One region of the Arenimonas sp. MALMAid1274 genome, then DNA from elsewhere that is predicted to be linked to it. Evidence: predicted binding sites of a transcription regulator. Region 1 holds the regulator's gene; the other holds the start of a gene.
What was found. Region 1 encodes HrcA, which represses chaperone genes, less so after heat shock. Its sites were predicted from a motif close to TTNGCACTCNNNNNNNNNGAGTGCNAA; they were not measured.
Positions count from the first base shown of each region.

Region 2: a site for HrcA is predicted at 3,012-3,038, ahead of rpoH (RNA polymerase sigma factor RpoH). Genes of this name have one in related genera too.

Region 1 covers NZ_JBMIRR010000027.1:989,202-998,865, reverse strand. Annotated here, with positions in the region: gene recN (DNA repair protein RecN) at 1-1,477, opposite strand, end outside; gene hrcA (heat-inducible transcriptional repressor HrcA) at 1,638-2,702, shown strand; gene grpE (nucleotide exchange factor GrpE) at 2,744-3,247, shown strand; gene dnaK (molecular chaperone DnaK) at 3,342-5,267, shown strand; gene dnaJ (molecular chaperone DnaJ) at 5,375-6,496, shown strand; gene ACOQFR_RS13225 (M48 family metalloprotease) at 6,549-7,397, opposite strand; gene ACOQFR_RS13220 (SH3 domain-containing protein) at 7,394-7,930, opposite strand; gene ACOQFR_RS13215 (CHASE2 domain-containing protein) at 7,927-9,664, opposite strand, start outside.
Region 2 covers NZ_JBMIRR010000026.1:123,480-133,143, forward strand. Annotated here, with positions in the region: gene ACOQFR_RS07005 (primosomal protein N') at 1-782, shown strand, start outside; gene ACOQFR_RS07010 (NAD(P)/FAD-dependent oxidoreductase) at 805-2,070, shown strand; gene rpoH (RNA polymerase sigma factor RpoH) at 2,129-3,001, opposite strand; gene ung (uracil-DNA glycosylase) at 3,173-3,934, opposite strand; gene ACOQFR_RS07025 (response regulator) at 3,938-4,786, opposite strand; gene ftsX (permease-like cell division protein FtsX) at 4,788-5,765, opposite strand; gene ftsE (cell division ATP-binding protein FtsE) at 5,762-6,448, opposite strand; gene rhlB (ATP-dependent RNA helicase RhlB) at 6,536-8,392, opposite strand; gene trxA (thioredoxin TrxA) at 8,420-8,746, shown strand; gene rho (transcription termination factor Rho) at 8,905-9,664, shown strand, end outside.

The DNA of each region.
Region 1 (9,664 bases):
GCAGGTGGGTGACGCACAGCACCTGGCGCTCGGCGCCCAGGGCACGCAGCTTCTGGCCCACGACCTCGGCCACGGCGCCGCCGATGCCGGTGTCCACTTCGTCGAAGACCATGGTCGGCACCGCGTCCAGGCCCAGCGCCGCCACTTCGATGGCCAGGCTGATGCGCGCCAGTTCGCCGCCCGAGGCGACCTTGCGCAGCGCCCGCGCCGGCTGGCCGGGGTTGGCCGACACCAGGAATTCGCAGCGCTCGGCACCCTGCGGCGTGGGACGGGTGGTGTCCAGCGGTTCCAGGGCCACGCTGAATTCACCGCCGCCCATGCCCAGCTCCGACATCAGGCTGACCACGGCCTGGCCCAGGGCCTGGCCCGCCTGCGTGCGGGCCTGCGACAGGCGCGCGGCCGCGAGCTGCCAGGCCTTGGCGGCGGCGGCCAGCTCGCGCGCCAGCGCCTCGCCGCGCTCGCTGGCTCCGCTCAGGCCCTCCAGCTCGGCCTGCAGCGCATCGCGGCGGGCGGCCAGGCCTTCCATCGGCACGCGATGCTTGCGGGCCAGGTCGTGCAGGCGCGACAGGCGATCCTCAAGCTGCTGCAGCCGGCCGGGGTCGAGGTCGAAATCATCGCGGATGCGCTCAAGGCCCGCGCTGGCCTCGGACAGCTGGATGTCGGCCGATTCGATCAGCGACACCACTTCGGCCAGGCGCGGCTCGTCGGCGCTAAGGCGCGAAAGCTCGGCCACCAGCTGGTGCAGGGCGCGGCCCAGGGACAGGCCGTCCTCGCCGGCCAGCCGGGCCAGGGCCGATTCGCAGCCCTGCAGCAGGCCGGCGGCGTTGGCCTGGCGCCGATGCGCCGCCAGCAGGTCCTCGACATCGCTGCCGTCCAGGCTTTCCCGGGCCAGTTCGTCCACCTGGTGCTGCAGCCAGGACACGCGCTCGCCGACGTCGCCGGCGCGGGCCAGTTCGGCCAGCTGGCGGTCGATGCCGGCCCAGCGCAGGGCCAGGTCGCGCACCTCGGCCTGGGCGGCTTCGTGGCGGCCGAAGGCATCGAGCAGGGCCAGCTGCTGGCCGCGGTCGAGCAGAGCCTGGTGTTCGTGCTGGCCGTGGATCTCCACCAGCATGGCGCCCAGTTCCGAAAGCTGGCCCAGGGTGGCCGGGCGGCCGTTGATCCAGGCGCGCGAGCCGCCGTCGGCGCGGATCACGCGGCGCAGCTGGCAGCCGTCCTCGTCCTCGAGCTCGTGTTCGCGCAGCCAGGCCAGGGCGGCGGGCGCGTCGTGCAGGCGGAATTCGGCGGCCAGCTCGGCCCGTTCGGCGCCATGGCGCACGATGCCGGCATCGGCGCGGGCGCCGGTGAGCCACATCAGGGCGTCCACCAGCAGCGACTTGCCGGCGCCGGTCTCGCCGGAAACCACGGTCATGCCGGGCCCGAAGGCCAGTTCGGCGGTGCTGACGACGGCGAAATCCTTGAGCGTGAGGTGGCTGATCATGGGCCGGGCGATTTTGCCTGAAAGCAGGCAGGTTTCGCTGCCCCGGGCGAGGCCGTCCATCCGAGGCCGGGGCGGCAACGGGTAGGAAAGCGGCGCGGGCCGGGCAGGGGCCACGCTCGCGTGCCTTGCGCGGGGCGGCCGCGGGCCTTATCTATGACGCATGGAACTCAGCCTCGACCCGCGCGCCCGCAGCCTGCTGCGCACCCTGATCTCGCAGCACATCCGCGACGGCGAGCCGGTGGGTTCGCGCACCCTGGCCCGCAGCTCGGGCCTGGACGTGAGCCCGGCGACCATCCGCAACATCCTGGCCGACCTGGAGGAAATCGGGCTGCTGGCGGCGCCGCACGCCTCGGCCGGTCGGGTGCCCACGGCCCAGGGCTACCGGGTGTTCGTGGACAGCCTGCTGCAGGTCAAGCCGGTGCAGGAGGCGCAGGTGTCGCAGATGCGCGCCAACCTGGCGGCCGGCGCCGGCACGCAGGCCCTGCTGTCGAACACCAGCGAGCTGCTGTCGGCCATGAGCCAGTTCGTCGGCGTGGTCACCGTGCCCCAGCGCGGCCAGTTCGCCTTCCGGCACATCGACTTCGTGGCCCTGGACGCCCAGCGCGTGCTGGTGATCCTGGTGTTCACCGACAACGAAGTGCAGAACCGCATCGTCACGCCGCGTCGGCCCTACACCCCGTCGGAGCTGGAGCAGACCGCCAACTTCCTCAACACCCACTTCGCCGGCCGCCCCCTGCACGAGATCCGCGCCGCCCTGCTGCGCGAGCTGCGCGACACCCGCAGCGAAATGGAGCGGCTGCTGTCGGCCGCGGTGGAGCTGTCCGAACAGGCCCTGGGCGACGGCGCCGGTGGCCAGGACGACATGCTGCTGACCGGCCAAACCAAGCTGATGGGGGTCCAGGACCTGTCCGACATCGAGCGCCTGCGCGAGCTGTTCGAGGCCTTTTCCCGCAAGCGCGAGATCCTGCAGCTGCTCGAGCGCACCATCCACGCCCCCGGCGTGCGGGTGTTCATCGGCGAGGAAACCGGCCTGGCCCCGCTGGACGCCTGTACCGTGGTCACCGCGCCCTACGGCGCCAACGGCCGCGTGCTGGGCGTGCTGGGCGTCATCGGCCCCACCCGCATGGCCTACGACCGGGTGATTCCGATGGTGCAGGCCACGGCCGACCTGCTGGGCGCCGCGCTCGACCCCGGCGCCTTGAAACCCTCCAGCCCGGCCCCATAAGGCTGTCGAACCCCGGGGGACGGGGCAGCCACTGGAAGACCATGCACAGCGAACAACCCACCCCGGGCGCCCCGTCGCCCGAAGACGACTACGGCCTGGACAACGAGCTCGAGCAGCTGCGCACCGCCATGGCCAGCCTGCGCGAGGAAGCCCTGCGCGAGCGCGCCGAGCTCGACAACCAGCGCAAGCGCCTGGCCCGCGACGTCGACCAGGCCCGCCGTTTCGCCAACGAAAAGCTGCTCTCGCAGCTGCTGCCGGTGCTCGACAGCCTCGAGGCCGGGCTGGCGGCGGCCAATGCCGAGTCCGGCCCGCTCAAGGACGGCCTGGAGCTGACCCTGCGCCAGCTGCTCAAGGTCGGCGCCGACAACGGCATGGTCCAGGTCGACCCGGTCGGCCAGGCCTTCGACCCCGAGTGGCACCAGGCCATCAGCCAGGTCGCCGCGCCCGGCGCGGCCGTGGGCAGCGTGGTGCAGGTGTTCCAGAAGGGCTACGCCCTGAACGATCGCCTGCTGCGCCCGGCCCTGGTCGTGGTCGCCGCCGAATAGCGTCGCCCGGGCCTTGAAGCAGGGCCCCCCAACCCCACTTTAGAACCATCCGCGGCCTACGCCGCCAGACTTAGAAATCCGAGGGAGCACACACATGGGCAAGATCATCGGCATCGACCTGGGTACCACCAACAGCTGCGTTTCCGTGATGGAAGGCGGCGTGGCCAAGGTCATCGAGAACTCCGAGGGCGACCGCACCACGCCGTCCATCGTCGCCTTCACCAAGGACGGCGAAGTGATCGTGGGCGCCTCGGCCAAGCGCCAGGCCGTCACCAACCCCAAGAACACCTTCTACGCGGTGAAGCGCCTGATCGGCCGCAAGTTCACCGACGCCGAAGTCAAGAAGGACCTGGACCTGGTGTCCTACGGCATTGTCGCGCACGACAACGGCGACGCCTGGGTCAAGACCAGCGACGGCAAGGCAATGTCGCCGCAGGAAATCTCCGCGCGCATCCTGGAGAAGATGAAGAAGACCGCCGAAGCCTACCTGGGCGAAGCGGTGACCGAAGCCGTGATCACGGTGCCGGCCTACTTCAACGACAGCCAGCGCCAGGCCACCAAGGACGCGGGCCGCATCGCCGGCCTGGACGTCAAGCGCATCATCAACGAGCCCACCGCGGCCGCGCTGGCCTACGGCATGGACAAGAAGGGCGGCGACCGCAAGCTGGCCGTGTACGACCTCGGCGGCGGCACCTTCGACGTGTCCATCATCGAGATCGCCGAGATCGACGGCGAGAAGCAGTTCGAAGTGCTGGCCACCAACGGCGATACCTTCCTGGGCGGCGAAGACTTCGACAAGCGCGTCATCGACTACCTCGTGGACGAGTTCAACAAGGAGCAGGGCATCGACCTGCGCAAGGACCCGCTGGCCCTGCAGCGCCTGAAGGACGCGGCCGAGCGCGCCAAGATCGAGCTCTCGTCCAACCAGCAGACCGAAGTGAACCTGCCGTACGTGACGGCCGACGCCTCGGGCCCCAAGCACCTGAACATCAAGCTCACCCGCGCCAAGCTCGAGGCGCTGGTGGACGACCTGATCAAGAAGACCATCGAACCCTGCCGCATCGCGCTCAATGACGCCGGCCTGCGCGCCAGCGACATCGCCGAAGTGATCCTGGTCGGCGGCCAGACCCGCATGCCCAAGGTGCAGGCGGCCGTGGCCGAGTTCTTCGGCAAGGAGCCGCGCAAGGACGTCAACCCGGACGAGGCCGTCGCCGTCGGCGCCGCCATCCAGGGCGGCGTGCTGGCCGGCACCGTGAAGGACGTGCTGCTGCTCGACGTCACCCCGCTCAGCCTGGGCATCGAAACCCTGGGCGGCGTGATGACCAAGATCATCGAGAAGAACACCACCATCCCCACCAAGGCCTCGCAGACCTTCTCCACCGCCGAGGACAACCAGTCCGCGGTGACGGTGCACGTGCTGCAGGGCGAGCGCGAGCAGGCCCGCTTCAACAAGTCCCTCGCCAAGTTCGACCTGTCCGGCATCGATGCCGCGCCGCGCGGCATGCCGCAGGTGGAGGTGTCCTTCGACATCGACGCCAACGGCATCCTGCACGTCAGCGCCAAGGACAAGAAGACCGGCAAGGAGCAGAAGGTCGAGATCAAGGCCGGTTCGGGCTTGAGCGAGGAAGAGATCGCGCAGATGGTCCGCGACGCCGAGACGCACCGCGAGGAAGACAAGAAGTTCCATGAGCTGGTCACCGCGCGCAACGCGGCCGACGGCCTGATCCACACCACCCGCAGCGCGATCAACGAGCACGGCAGCAAGGTGCCGGGCGAGACCCTGGCCGGCATCGAGTCGGCGCTGTCCGAGCTCGAGACCGCGATGAAGGGCGACGACAAGGCCCAGATCGAGTCGCGCACGGCGGCCCTGCAGACCGCGGCCCAGTCGCTTTACGCGGCGGCGGCCGGCGGCAACCAGCCGGGCGCGCAGGACGCGGGCCAGGACGGTCCGGCGGCGGGCAAGGCCGACGACGTGGTGGACGCGGAGTTCACCGAGGTCAAGGACGACGACCGCAAGTAAGTGCGTTGACCGGCGCGCGCCTGCGCGCGCCGGGCTGCAGCCCGCGTCGGACCGGAGGCCCCGGTGGGCGCGGGCGTTTTGCTATCAGGGGATGACCGGAATTCCGCATGAGCAAGCGTGACTATTACGAAGTGCTGGGCGTGTCGCGCACCGCGACCGAGGACGAGCTGAAGAAGGCTTACCGGCGCGCTGCCCAGAAGCACCATCCGGACCGCAACCCGGACGACAAGAACGCCGAGGCCAGCTTCAAGGAGGCCAAGGAGGCCTACGAAGTGCTGTCCGACGGCGGCAAGCGCCGCATGTACGACCAGCACGGCCACCGCGCCTTCGAGCACGGCATGGGCGGCGGCAACGGCGGCGCCGGCTTCGGCGACGTCAACGACATCTTCGGCGACATCTTCGGCGACATCTTCGGCGGCGGCCGCCAGCGCGCGCCGCGCCGCGGCGCCGACCTGCGCTTCGTGGTCGAGCTGGACCTGGAAGAGGCGGTGTTCGGCATCGAGAAGCGCATCGAGGTGCCCAGCCTGGTGGCCTGCAAGACCTGCGACGGCACCGGCGCCGAGGACCGCAAGGTCGACACCTGCAAGACCTGCGCCGGCCACGGCCAGGTGCGCATGCAGCGCGGCATCTTCGCCGTGCAGCAGACCTGCCCGACCTGCGGCGGCCGCGGCAAGACCATCGCCAAACCCTGCAAGGCCTGCCACGGCAACGGCCGCGTGCAGGAAGAGAAGGTGCTTCAGGTCAAGATCCCGGCCGGCGTGGACAACGGCGACCGCATCCGGCTCAGCGGCGAAGGCGAGGCGGGTCCTCCCGGCGCTCCCGCCGGCGACCTGTACGTGGAAGTGAGCGTGCTGGAGCACCCGATCTTCCAGCGCGACGGCAACGACTTGTATTGCGAAGTGCCGGTGCGCTTTTCGCAGGCCGCGCTGGGCGCCGACATCGTGGTGCCCACGCTCGACGGCGAGGCGCTGATCAAGGTGCCGCTGGAAACCCAGACCGGCAAGCAGTTCCGCCTGCGCGGCAAGGGCGTCAAGTCCGTGCGCAGCCACGGCCACGGCGACCTGCTGTGCCGCGTGGTGGTGGAAACGCCGGTGAACCTGACGGCGCGCCAGCGCGAGCTGCTCAAGGAATTCGAAGCCACGTTCGAAGGCGAGGGCGCGCGGCATTCGCCGCGGTCCAGCGGGTTCCTGGATGGAGTGAAGGCGTTCTGGGACCGCATGACGTCCTGACCCAAAAAAAAGCCCGGCCGAAGCCGGGCTTTTTCATGCGCGACAACCGCGCCTACTTCTTCGGCCGGTACAGCCGCCCCGGCGCCGGCGCCCCGGCATAAGCGTCCAGCCGCTCGCCCACGCCGGCTTCCAGGCGCTCCAGCCGGCTGGCCGGCGTGGGATGCGTGGAGAACAGCAGCGCCACCGACTTGTCGGACGCGCTGGCCGAGTCCAGGGTCTGCAGCACGCCGGCCAGGCCGAACGGGTTGTAGCCGGCGCGCGCCGCGATGACCATGCCGCGCTGGTCGGCGTCGTACTCGTCCTGCTTGTCCAGGCCGCGCGCCAGGATCTCGGTGCCGGCCTTGAAGGCCTTGTCGCCGAAGCGACGCACCAGCTCGTTGTCGCTCTGGCCAGCCACTTCGCCGGCGATCTCGGTGGCGAACTCGCGGCCCATGGCCTTCTTGATCGCCTTCACCTGGTGCTTCTGCACCACGTGCGCGATTTCGTGGCCGAGCACGCTGGCCAGCTCGGCCTCGTCGCGCAGGCGGTCGTACAGGCCGGCGGTGATCAGCACGGTGCCGCCCGGCAGGGCAAAGGCGTTGACGTCGGAGCTGTCGATCACGCCGAAGCGCCAGGGCAGGTCGGGACGCTCGGTCTGCATCGCCAGCCACAGGCCGACCTGGTTGACGTAGCGCTGCAGCTGCTCGTCGCGCACCAGTGGCGCGGCGCCCAGCACGTTGGCGGCGATGCCGCGGCCCAGTTCGATTTCTTCTTCCTGGGTGATTTCCTGGTTGGCCTTGGCGGCGCGCTCGCCGAACTTGAGCAGGCCTTCGGCATCACCCAGGCGTCCAAAGGACTGCGCGGACGGGGCGGCCAGCACCAGCACCAGGCTGGCGGCAAGCAGGGAAAGTTTGCTGTTCATCGCTGCCTCCGGCCGGCACGCGGTTCGGGCAGGTAGGGCACCTGCTGGTTGGCCAGCGGCACCTGGCCAGCGAACTGGCGGGCGGCGTCGCTGCTCACGGCGTAACTGTCGAGCAGGGCCACGTCCTGGTAGTTGGCCGATGCGCTCATCAGTTCGTCGGCCGACAGGCCCTTGACGCCGGTACTGACGCTGGCGCCGCTGGAGCCGGTGCGGAACACCGAAGCGATCTGGCTGGCGTCGGCCGAGGCGGCGGCGCCGGAGCCGGTGCGGAGGGTGAGGATGCGGGCCCAGCCTTCCTCGCCCGTGGGGGTCTTCACGCTGGCCCAGGCGCCTTGCCGCGCGGTGATCTCGACGGTCTGCTTGGCCTTGAGCTGGGCGACCTGGCTGGCGGAATTCATGGGCTCGCTGCGCAGGGGCGTGTCCTTGAGCACGGTGCCGGACTCGGCCAGCACGGCGCCGCCGGCGAGAGCCGCCACCAGCGCCAGCGCGATCACGCGTCGGCGGGGCGGTCGGGGAAGGGTGGGCTGTCTCATTGCGTTTGCTCCGCGTTGTTTGCAGCGTCTGGGGTTCGTGCAGCTTGCAGCATGGGTTCGTACAGGTGCACCGGTTGTTCGCGCCCCTTGACGTGGAATTCGCCCCGGTGCTCGAAATGGAAACGGGAACCGGGGCCGCAAGCGGCCCGCGTGGCGTCCGACACCAGCACCCGGGCCACGCCCTTGGTGGCGCTTTCGATCCGGCTGCCCAGGTTCACGGTGTCGCCAATGGCGGTGTACTCCATCCGCGAGTCGCTGCCAAGGAAGCCGACCACGGCGGGCCCGGTATGCAGGCCGATGCCGACATCGAAATCGCCCAGGCCCTCGCCGCGCGCCAGCAGGTCGCGCTTGAAGGCATCCAGGGCCTCGGTCATGCCGATCGCCGCCGCCACCGCCCGCTCGGCGTGGTCGGGGATGTCGGTGGGTGCGTTCCAGAAGGCCATCACCGCATCGCCGATGAACTTGTCCAGGGTGCCGCCGTTGCTGAAGATCACGTCCACCTGGCGGCTGAAGTAGCGGTTGAGCAGGTCGACCACCTGTTCCGGCGTGCGCGTCTCCGACAAGGTGGTGAAGCCGCGGATGTCGGAGAACAGAATGGTGATTTCGCGCGCCACCGGCTTCTGGTCGCGGTTGAGTTCGCCGGCCTCGACCAGGCTTTCGACCACGCGGGGGTCCAGGAAGCGGCCGAAGATGCCCACCGTGGCCTCGCGCTCCTGGCGGTCCAGCCACTGCGCCTGCAGCGTGAACAGGCCATACGTGGTCCAGGCCAGCAGCAGGGCGGCCGCCACGGGCACGTATTGATTGGCGCTCAGTGCGAGGTACTCGCCGGCCAGCAGCACCAGGCTGGCCACCGCCAGGCCGATGCCCAGCCGCAGCGGGCTGCGGCGCCGGCGGAAGCCCAGCACCAGCGCCGCGCACAGCACGATCGCCAGCGGCCAGCGCGCGGGCCGTTCGCGCAGCCAGTCGCCGGCGCGCAGGTTGGCCACGCCGGTGGTGATCACCAGCACGCCGTGGGTCTGGGTGCCCAGGGGAGTCGGGCGCATGTCGTTGAGGCCGGTGGCGGTGGCGCCGATGAAGAGCGTCTTGCCGCGCAGCGAGGGCGCGATCTTCGGTTCGGCCTCGCCCAGGTCGTTGAACAGGTCGCTGTAGGAAATCGTGCGCGGCGGCTGGCCGTACCAGTTCAGGCGGATGCGGCGCTGGTCGGGCAGGGTGGCGCCGGCATGGCGGGCGACCGTGGCCGACATGCCGGGAAGCCTCCAGCCGCCGATGTCCGTCCACAAGGGCGCATGGCGGCCCCGTCCGTCGGTGTCCGCCTCGAAGTTGATGAGCCCTCCCTGCCAGCTGCGCGGATCCAGCACCAGCGGCAGCAGCAGCGTGATGGGGGCGTCCTGGCCACCGTCCACGCGCGTGATGCCGAGGGATGGCGGCAGCTTGTCCATCGGGGTGGGCAGCCCATCGGGCATGCGCTGGGTGGCGAAGAACAGGTTGTCCTGGCCCAGCACGACGTCGCGGAAGGCGAGGTCGCTGTCGGCCTGCACGGTGTCGGCTTCGTTGAACAGCACGTCGAACACCACGGCGTGCGGTTCGTGCGCCGCCAGCAGGTCGATCAGTTCGGCGTGGATCGAGCGCGGCCAGGGCCACGCGCCGGCGAGTTCGCGCAGGTCTTCCAGACTCTTCTGGTCGATGGCCACCAGCACGATGTCGTCGGGCGTGGTGCGCGAGGCGGCGTGCTGT
Region 2 (9,664 bases), on a different contig from region 1:
GCGCGACGCCACCCAATGCCTGCCCCGACTGCGCCAGCCTGGCGCTGCAGCCGCAGGGCGCCGGCACCGAACGCATCGAGGAAACCCTGGCCGAACGCTTTCCCGATGCGCTGATGATCCGCGTGGACCGCGAGACCACCCGCCGGCGCGACGCGATCGAAAAGCATCTCGAGGCGTTCGGCGACCGCTCCGGCATCCTGGTCGGCACCCAGATGCTGGCGAAGGGCCACGACCTGCCGCGCCTGACCCTGGTGGCCGTGGTCGGCGTGGACGAAGGACTGTTCAGCGCCGACTTCCGCGCCGGCGAGAAACTGGCGCAGCTGCTGATCCAGGTCGCGGGCCGCGCGGGTCGCGCCAGCCTGCCCGGCGAAGTGGTGCTGCAGACCCATCACCCCGACCATCCGCTGCTCAACACGCTGCTGGCGGGCGGCTATCCGGCGGTGGCGGCGCTGCAGCTGGCCGAACGCGAGGCGGCCCAGTTCCCGCCGTATGCGCACCTGGCCCTGCTGCGCGCCGAGGCGCCGACCGAGGCCGACGTGCAGGGCTTCCTGCGCGAGGCCCGCGATGAATTCGGCGATCCGCCCGGCGTGCAGCTCAACGGCCCGATGCCCGCACCGATGGCGCGCCGTGCCGGCAAGGCGCGCGGCCAGGTGCTGCTGGACGCCCGCCAGCGCGCGCCCCTGCACGCCGCGCTGCAACACTGGCTGCCGCGGATTGCCGCGCTGAAATCGGCGCGCAAGGTGCGCTGGTCGCTCGACGTCGATCCCACCGATCTTTACTGACTACTTTTTGCGGACCTTCGTCATGGCGACTCCGAACCCTTCCCTTCCCCACGTTCTGGTGCTCGGCGGCGGCTTCGGCGGCCTCTGGGCCACCCGCGCGCTGGCTTCCGCGCCGGTGCGCATCACCCTGGTGGACCGCACCAACCACCACCTGTTCCAGCCCCTGCTCTACCAGGTGGCTACCGCGGGCCTGTCGGCGCCCGACATCGCAGCGCCGCTGCGGCACATACTGCGCAAGCAGACCAATGTCACGGTCCGCATGGACGAGGCGCTGTCCATCGACCTTGCCGCGCGGCGCGTGACCCTCGCGGGCGGCACGCTCGACTACGACACCCTGCTGGTCGCCACCGGCGCCACGCACGCCTACTTCGGCAACGACGCCTGGGCCGAACACGCGCCGGGGCTCAAGACGCTGGACGATGCGCTGGCGATCCGAAGCCGCGTGCTGTCGGCGTTCGAGGCCGCCGAGCGCGAAGAAGATCCCGACCTGCGCCAGGCCTGGCTGGAGTTCGTGGTGATCGGCGGGGGGCCGACCGGTGTGGAAATGGCGGGCACGCTGGCCGAGATCGCACGCCATACGCTGCCGCGCGAGTTCCGCCGCGCCGATGTGCGCGGCGCGCGCGTGCACCTGGTCGAGGCTGGCCCGCGCGTGCTGGCTGCGATGCCGCCGGAGCTGTCGGAAAAAACCCGCGTCCAGCTGCAGAAGCTGGGCGTGGAGGTGCATACCGGCCAGCCGGTGACCGCCATCGATGCCGAAGGCGTCACGATGGGTCCGGCCCGCATCCGCAGCCGCACCGTGCTGTGGGCGGCCGGCGTCGCGGCCTCGCCCCTGGGACGGCAGCTGGGCGTGGCGACCGATCGCGCGGGGCGCGTGCCGGTGGCCCCCGACCTCTCGCTGCCCGGCCATCCCGAGGTGTTCGTGCTGGGCGACCTGGCCAGCGTGGTGCAGGACGGCAAGCCGGTGCCGGGCGTGGCGCCTGCCGCCAAGCAGATGGGCGCGCACGTCGCCGGCGCGATCCGCGCGCGCCTGCGCGGCGCAACGCCCAAGCCGTTCCGCTACCGCGACTTCGGCAACCTGGCCACGATCGGCCGCATGGCGGCGGTGGTGGATTTCGGCAGGCTGCGCTTTTCAGGCGTGGTGGCCTGGTGGTTCTGGCTGGTGGCCCACCTGTTCCTCCTGATCGGATTCCGCAACCGCATCATCGTGCTGGTGAACTGGGGCTGGTCGTACTGGACCTACCAGCGGCACGCGCGGATCATCGTCGGGCGCGCGCCGCCGGGCGACTGATCCGCCAACGAAAAGGCCCCGCGATGCGGGGCCTTTCGATCTCGGCGACGCGGGCGGATCAGGCCGCGAAGAGCGCCCGCATCTTCTTGAGCGCATTGGCCTCGATCTGGCGGATGCGCTCGGCGCTGACGCCGTACTCGTCGGCCAGCTCCTGCAGCGTGGCCTTGGGCTCGCCCAGGAAACGACGCTTGAGGATGTCGCGCGAACGCTGGTCGAGTTCGGCCAGGCCGTCACGCAGCAGCTCGAGCTGGTCGTCCTCGTGGCTTTCGCGCTCGTAGGCCATCGCCGGGTCGTCGCTGGCGTCGCGCAGGTAGGCCACCGGCGACGGCGGGGCGTTGTCGTTGTCCTCGTCCGGCGCGTCGAAGCCGACGTCGCGGCCGCTCAGGCGCGACTCCATCTCCAGCACTTCGCGCTTGGAAACGTTGAGGTCCTTGGCCACCGCGGTGACTTCGGCGTCGTTCATCCAGCCCAGGCGCTTCTTGGACTTGCGCAGGTTGAAGAACAGCTTGCGCTGCGCCTTGGTGGTGGCGACCTTGACGATGCGCCAGTTGCGCAGGATGAACTCGTGCATCTCGGCGCGCACCCAGTGCACGGCGAACGACACCAGGCGCACGCCCTGGTCGGGGTCGAAGCGCTTGACCGCCTTCATCAGGCCGATGTTGCCTTCCTGGATCAGGTCGCCCATGCCCAGGCCGTAGCCCTGGTAGCCGCGGGCCACGTGCACCACGAAGCGAAGGTGCGAGACCACGAGCGCCTTGGCGGCGTCCAGGTCTTCCTCGTCGCGGAACTTGCGCGCCAGGGCCTGCTCGTCCTCGACGGTGAGCACGGGCACGCGGTTGACCGCGGAGATGTAGGCGTCCAGCGAACCCAGCGCGCTCGGGATCGGCAGGTTGTTGGCGATCAGGGCAGTGGTCATCGTGTCCTCTTTCATGGGCCGGAGTTTAGCACTCGCACCATTGGAGTACTAAATAGGCCATAAGTTCCCTGTCCGTTCCATTCATGGAACAGCCAGCTCCCCGGCAGTCCGGTTGATCTGGGGGTGGCCTGACCGGCTTCAAGGGCCGGAACCGGGATGGCCGGGGAGCCGCGCCGGGACGGGCGCTCAGGGCAAAACAGCGCCCGGCGCCGCGGGGTCGGGGACCCGCCGGGACGCCAGCATCGCCTCGACCTCGGCCCGCGGCGGCAGCGCCCACCGGATCGGCGCCTGCCGGGCGCCCTCCAGCCAGCGGTTGGCCTTGCCGAAGTGGCCGCAGCCCAGAAAACCCCGGTGCGCCGACAGCGGCGAGGGGTGTGGCGCGCGCAGCATGCAGTGCCGGCGGGCATCCACCAGCTTGCCCTTGGCCTGGGCGTAGCTGCCCCAGAGCATGAAGACCAGGCCCTCGCGCTCGCGGTCCAGGGCCTGCACCACGGCATCGGTGAAGCCCTCCCAGCCTTTGCCCTGATGCGCGCCGGCGCGGCCCTCCTCCACCGTCAGCACGGCATTGAGCAGCAGCACGCCCTGTCGCGCCCACGAGACCAGGCAGCCGTGGTCGGCCGGGGCGATGCCCAGGTCGGCCTTGAGTTCCTTGTAGATGTTCTGCAGCGACGGCGGCACCGGCACGCCCGGCCGCACCGAGAAGCACAGGCCATGGGCCTGCCCGGCCCCGTGGTAGGGATCCTGGCCCAGCACGACCACCTTCACCTGGTCGAAGGGCGTGGCGTCGAGCGCGGCGAAGATGTCGGGTCCGGGCGGAAAGATGCGCTTGCCGCGCGCCTTTTCCTCACGCAGGAAGCGGGAGAGTTCCTGCATGTCCGGACGCAACAGATAGTCGCCGACGCGCGCCTTCCATGAAGGCTCGAGCCGGACCCGGGGATCCGCAGCCACGCCTTACTTGCCGAGCTTCTCGCGCAGCATCCGGCCCACGCGCAGCTGGAACAGCAGCTTGGTGATCAGCAGGCGCTCTTCGATCGGCTTCTGCACCAGGTCGTTGGCGCCTTCGCGCAGCAGGTCGCTCTGGTTGGCCGGGTTGGCGTCGCCGGTCATCACCAGCACCGGCAGCAGGCCCTTGGCGTAGCCGAAGTCGTGCCGGATGGAGTGCAGCAGGTCCTTGCCGGTCAGTTCGCCCTTCAGATACACGTCGGTGAGCACGATGTCGGGGCCCGGCACCTTGCCCTGGGCCTTCATGGTTTCCAGGTGCGCGATCGCGTCCTCGACGCCGGTGGCGTGGGTGACGGTGAGGTTGTGCTTCTCCAGCATGCGCCGCGTGGCCATGGCCACGACGCGGCTGTCCTCGACGTACAGCACTTCGCCGCCGGCTTCGGACTCGGGGGCCACGTAGCCCTTGATGAAGGCGGCCAGGGCGTTGAAGCCCAGCGCCTTGTCGAAATAGTCGGTCACGTCGTCGCTGATCGAGCGGCTTTCCAGCCGCTCCTGCACGTCGCCCGAAACCACGATGATCGGGATGTAGGCCTGCGGCGTGTGCTCGCGCAGGTAGCGCGCCAGGTCCAGGCCGTCCATGTCGGGCAGGCGCAGCGCGGTGGTGACCAGGTTGACGGCGCCGGCCTGCAGCGCAGCCTTGGCTTCCTCGCCGGTTTCGCAGCCGACGAACTCCAGGCCCGGCAGCTGCTGGCGCAGCACGCCCTCGATCATCTTGCGCACGACCTTGGAACCATCCACGACCATGATGCGCGGGTTGGTGGTGTCGAAGCTGCGGAAGCTGGGGCTGGGGCTGTTCATGTCACACGTCCACAGGACGGGTCCGACGTAGATGATGCCCGGTTGCGAGCCACGCGCCCAGCCACCCCATCGCCGCGGCCCCGGCCAGCAGGGCCAGGCTGCCGCGCCAGCCCGGGCCGGCCAGCGCGAATTCCGAGCCGTAGCTGGCCACCAGCGCCGACAGGCGGCCCTGCAGCATCAGGCCCGCGACCCAGAGCACCAGCCCCGCCAGCAGGCCCGCGGCCAGGCCGTACCAGGCGCCCAGGTACAGGAAGGGGCGGCGCACGAAGGCGTCGGTGGCGCCCAGGTGCTGCAGCACGCCGATCTCCTCGCTGCGCGCGCCGATGTCCAGGCGCACGGTATTGCCCACCACCAGCAGCACACCCAGGCCCAGCAGGGCGGCCACCACGTGCACCACGCGGTCGCCGAAGGCCAGCCAGGCCGACAGCCGCTGCCGCCAGACCGCGTCGTGCTGCACGATGTCGGCCTCGGGCAGGGCCCGCAGGTCGGCCGCCAGCGCGTCGCCATCGCCGGTGGGCTGCACGATCAGCACCGTCGGCAGCGGGTTGTCCTCCAGCACGTCCAGGGCGCCGGCCAGGTCGCTCATGGCGCGGAACTCGGCCAGGCCTTCGTCCGGCGTGCGCACGGTGACCGCGGCCACGTCGGGGCGATCGCCCAGGCGTGTGGCCAGCGCCTGCGCTGCCGCCACGTCCACATCGGCCTTCAGGAACACACCGATCTCGCGCGATTCGCTGACCGAGCCCGAGAAGCGCTCGATGTTGCCCAGGGCCAGGCCCAGGCCCAGCGGCAGGGCCAGCGCGATCGCCATCACGCCGACCGTTAGGCCGGTGGCGAAGGGCCGCTTGGCCAGGCGGCCTAGGCTGGACACCAGGGAATACAGATGCTGCTCGCGCCAGGCGCGCAGCCGGCTGCCGATGCCGCCCGGCTTGACGCGTTCCGCGGCGGCGGGTTTGGCGCGGGCCTCGGGCTTGGCGCTCATGCCGCCAGGTCCTCGGGCGAGATGTCGTCGAGCAGCTTGCCGTGGTCGAGCACCAGCACGCGGCGCCGCATGCGCTTCACCAACGCCAGGTCGTGGCTGGCCACGATCACGGTGGTGCCCAGCGCCGGCAGCGAGGCGAACAGCTGCATGATTTCGGCGGCCAGCTGCGGATCGAGATTGCCGGTGGGTTCGTCGGCCACGAGCAGCTGCGGCTGGGCGACGATGGCCCGGGCGATGCCCACGCGCTGCTGCTCGCCGGTGGACAGCTGCATCGGCAGCGAGCGCTCGCGGTCGCCCAGGCCGACTTTGTCCAGCACCGCGCGCACGCGCTTGCCGACCTCGGCGCCAGGCGTGCCGGCGATCAACAGCGGCAAGGCCACGTTGTCGAACACGCTGCGGTCGGTGAGCAGGCGATGGTCCTGGAACACCACGCCCACCTGGCGCCGGTGCAGCGGCACCTTGCGGCCGCGGACCTTGGCCAGGTTGCGTTCGTTCACCAGCACGGTGCCGCGGCTGGGCCGCTCGGACAGGTGCACCAGGCGCAGCAGGGTCGACTTGCCGGCGCCGGAATGGCCGGTGACGAACAGCATCTCGCCTTCCTCCACCGCGAAGCTGACCTCGCTCAGCGCCGGCGCGCTGCCCGGATAGGCCTTGGACACATTGTCGAAACGGAGAAGGGCCATGCGGCTCGGCTGGACAGGGGGCCGCATCAATCTAGCAGACCCCTCCGGAAAAGCAGGAGGGCCCGGGGGCCCGCCTGCGGATCGGGCTCAGTGGCCCGTCGGCGGGTTGCGCTTCACCAGCGAGCGCAGGCTGGCCTTGATGCGGCCGAGCAGCGAGGGCTTGTCGCCACCGGCGGCCGCGGGTGCGGTCGTCGAGGGCGATTCGGACGTGCGCGGCTTGCCGCCGGTTTCCGGCGCGGCACCGTCGCCCACCGGGCGACCGCCACGACGGCGGCGGCGCTTGCGCGCCGGCGCGTTCGGATCCACCTGCATCGGCGAGGACGGTGCCGGACGCTGCGCAGGCCGGGTCGGATCCACCGGGGCCTCGACCGCCGGCGGCAGCGCCTCGGCCGCGGGAGCCGGCTTGCGCTCGCGATGCGCGCCGGGGCGCGGACCGCTGCGATCGCGCGAACCCCCGCCCGGACCGCCACGACCGCCGCCCGGCGAACCGCCGCCGCTGCGACCGCCGCGTCCACCGCGGCGCTCGTCCTCGGCCGCCTTGGCCTCGCGCACCTCGCGGAAGATGGCGCTGACGCTCTCGCCTTCCTCCTCGCCTTCCACCCGCTCGCGCGGGGCGCGCGGCACCGGCACCAGCAGCTCCTTCTCGACCTGGGCCACCGGCAGCTTCTGCTCGATGTAGGCCTCGATGTCGGGCAGCGACATGGCATAGCGCTCGCAGGCGAAGCTGATCGCGTCGCCCTCGGCGCCCAGGCGCGCGGTGCGGCCGATGCGGTGCACGTAGTCCTCGGCGTCGAACGGCAGGTCGTAGTTGTAGACGTGCGACACGCCGTCGATGTGCAGGCCGCGGGCGGCCACGTCGGTGGCCACCAGGATGTCCAGCTGGCCCTTCTGGAAGCGCGCCAGCAGCGTCTCGCGCTTCTTCTGCGGCACGTCGCCCGACAGCACGCCGACGCGGAAGCCGGCGCGCTCCAGGCCGCGCGCCACGCGCTCGACCCAGACCTTGGTGTTGACGAAGACCATCGTGCGATGGCCCTCGCTGCGGGTCAGCAGGCCGATCAGCAGCGGGATCTTTTCCTCGTCGGCCGGGAAATACACCAGCTGGCGCACCTTGGCCGCGGTGATGAACTCGGTCTCGACGACCAGCTTCTCCGGCTCGTTCATGTGCTCGTAGGCCAGCTCCAGCACGCGGTGGCTGAGCGTGGCCGAGAACAGCAGGGTCTGGCGCTCGGTGCGGATCGGCATGCGCCGCAGCAGGAAGCGGATGTCCTTGATGAAGCCCAGGTCGAACATGCGGTCGGCTTCGTCCAGCACGCAGACCTCGCAGGCGTGCAGGGACACGACCTTGCTCTGCTTGACGTAGTCGATCAGGCGGCCGGGGGTGGCGATGATGACGTCCACGCCCTGCTGCAGCAGCTCGCGCTGCTTGTCGTAGTCCACGCCGCCGTACACCAGGGCGAAACGCAGGCCCAGGTCGGAGCCGAACTTCACGGCGTCCTTGTGGATCTGGATGGCAAGCTCGCGGGTGGGCGCCAGGATCAGGGCGCGCGGGTCCTCGGGCTTGCGGTCGGCCAGGGCCGGGCGGGTGAGCAGCCGGTTGATCAGGGCGACCAGGAAGGCCAGGGTCTTGCCGGTGCCGGTCTGGGCCTGGCCGGCGACGTCGCGGCCGGCGAGCGCCAGCGGCAGGGTCAGGGCCTGGATCGGCGTGCAGCGGGTGAATCCGGCGGCGTCGAGCCCGGCGTGCAGCGCGGGATGCAGCTCGAAGCTGGAAAAAGCGATATCAGTCAGGGGTTTATCGGACATGGGTCTCTCTGGGTGCGCGTCTCTGCGCTTGCGCGGCCGGCCCGGGGGGTCGCAAACTGGGTGCGTCCGGGGTTTGCCGCTGGCGGTTGAATAGTCGTCTGCAACGCCCCAGTTTAACCCAATGGCGGCCGCAACCGGCCGCATCCCCCAAGAAAATCAGGAGTTTGAAGCATGAGCGACCAGGTGCTCCATGTGGGTGACACCGACTTCGATGCCCAGGTGCTCAAGTCCGATACCCCGGTGCTGGTGGATTTCTGGGCCGAGTGGTGCGGCCCCTGCAAGATGATCGGCCCGATGGTCGATGAACTGGCCGGCACGTACGCGGGCAAGGTCAAGGTGGTCAAGATCAACATCGACCACAATCCGCAGACGCCGCGCCAGTACGCCGTGCGTGGCATCCCGACCCTGATGCTGTTCAAGGACGGCAAGGTGCACTCGACCCAGGTCGGTGCCGTCGGCAAGGCGCAGCTCGCGCAGTTCATGGACAAGGCGCTCTGAAGCGCATCGCCCCGGCCCAGGCCGGGGCATGGCCGTCGCCGCGGCTTGTCGCGGCCGGCCCGGCGGTGTTAGCGTAGCCGCCATCAGGTGCCCCTGGCGCCGATCCTTCTGCAACAACCCCCTTCCTCCCCCACGCTCGCTTTCGCGAGGTGATATCCGTGTCAGATACCGAAAACGAATCCGGCGCCAGCGCCGAGAAGCGCCCGCGCAAACCGCGCGCGGCCAACCCAGGCAACACCCCCGCGGCTGAAACCCCCGCGGCTGCCTCCACCCCCGCACCCGAGCGTGCCCCTGCCCCGCCCCAGGCGTCGGGTGTCGATGGCGCGTCCGGTGGCCCGTCCGGCGGGGATGCGCAGGCGCGCGGCGACGGCGGTCACTCCGGTGGCGGCCAGAACCAGGGCGGCCAGGGCCAGGGTGGTCAGAACCAGAGTGGTCAGAACCAGGGCGGCGAAGGCCAGCCCGGCGGTGGTGGCCAGGGCGGTGGCGACGAAGGCGGCTTCCAGAACCGCAACCGCAACCGCCGCGACCGCTTTCGCGACAAGCGCGACCGCTTCCGCGACCGTCCGCGCGACGGCGAGGGCGGCGGTGGCGAGGAAGGCGGCGGCAACGGCAACAACGGCGGCGGAGAACGCAATGACCGCCCTATGCCGCAGCTTCCGCCCGACTTCCCGACCTACAGCCTCAACGACCTCAAGCGCATGCCTGCGCACAAGCTGCTCGAGATCGCCGAGAAGCTGAACCTGCATGAGGGCGTGGCCCGCATGCGCAAGCAGGACGTCAACTTCGCCCTGCTCAAGGTGCTGACCCGCCACCCCGCCGGCGTGGCCGGCGACGGCGTGCTGGAAATCCTGCCCGACGGCTACGGCTTCCTGCGCTCGGACGACGCCAGCTACCTGGCCGGGCCGGACGACGTCTACA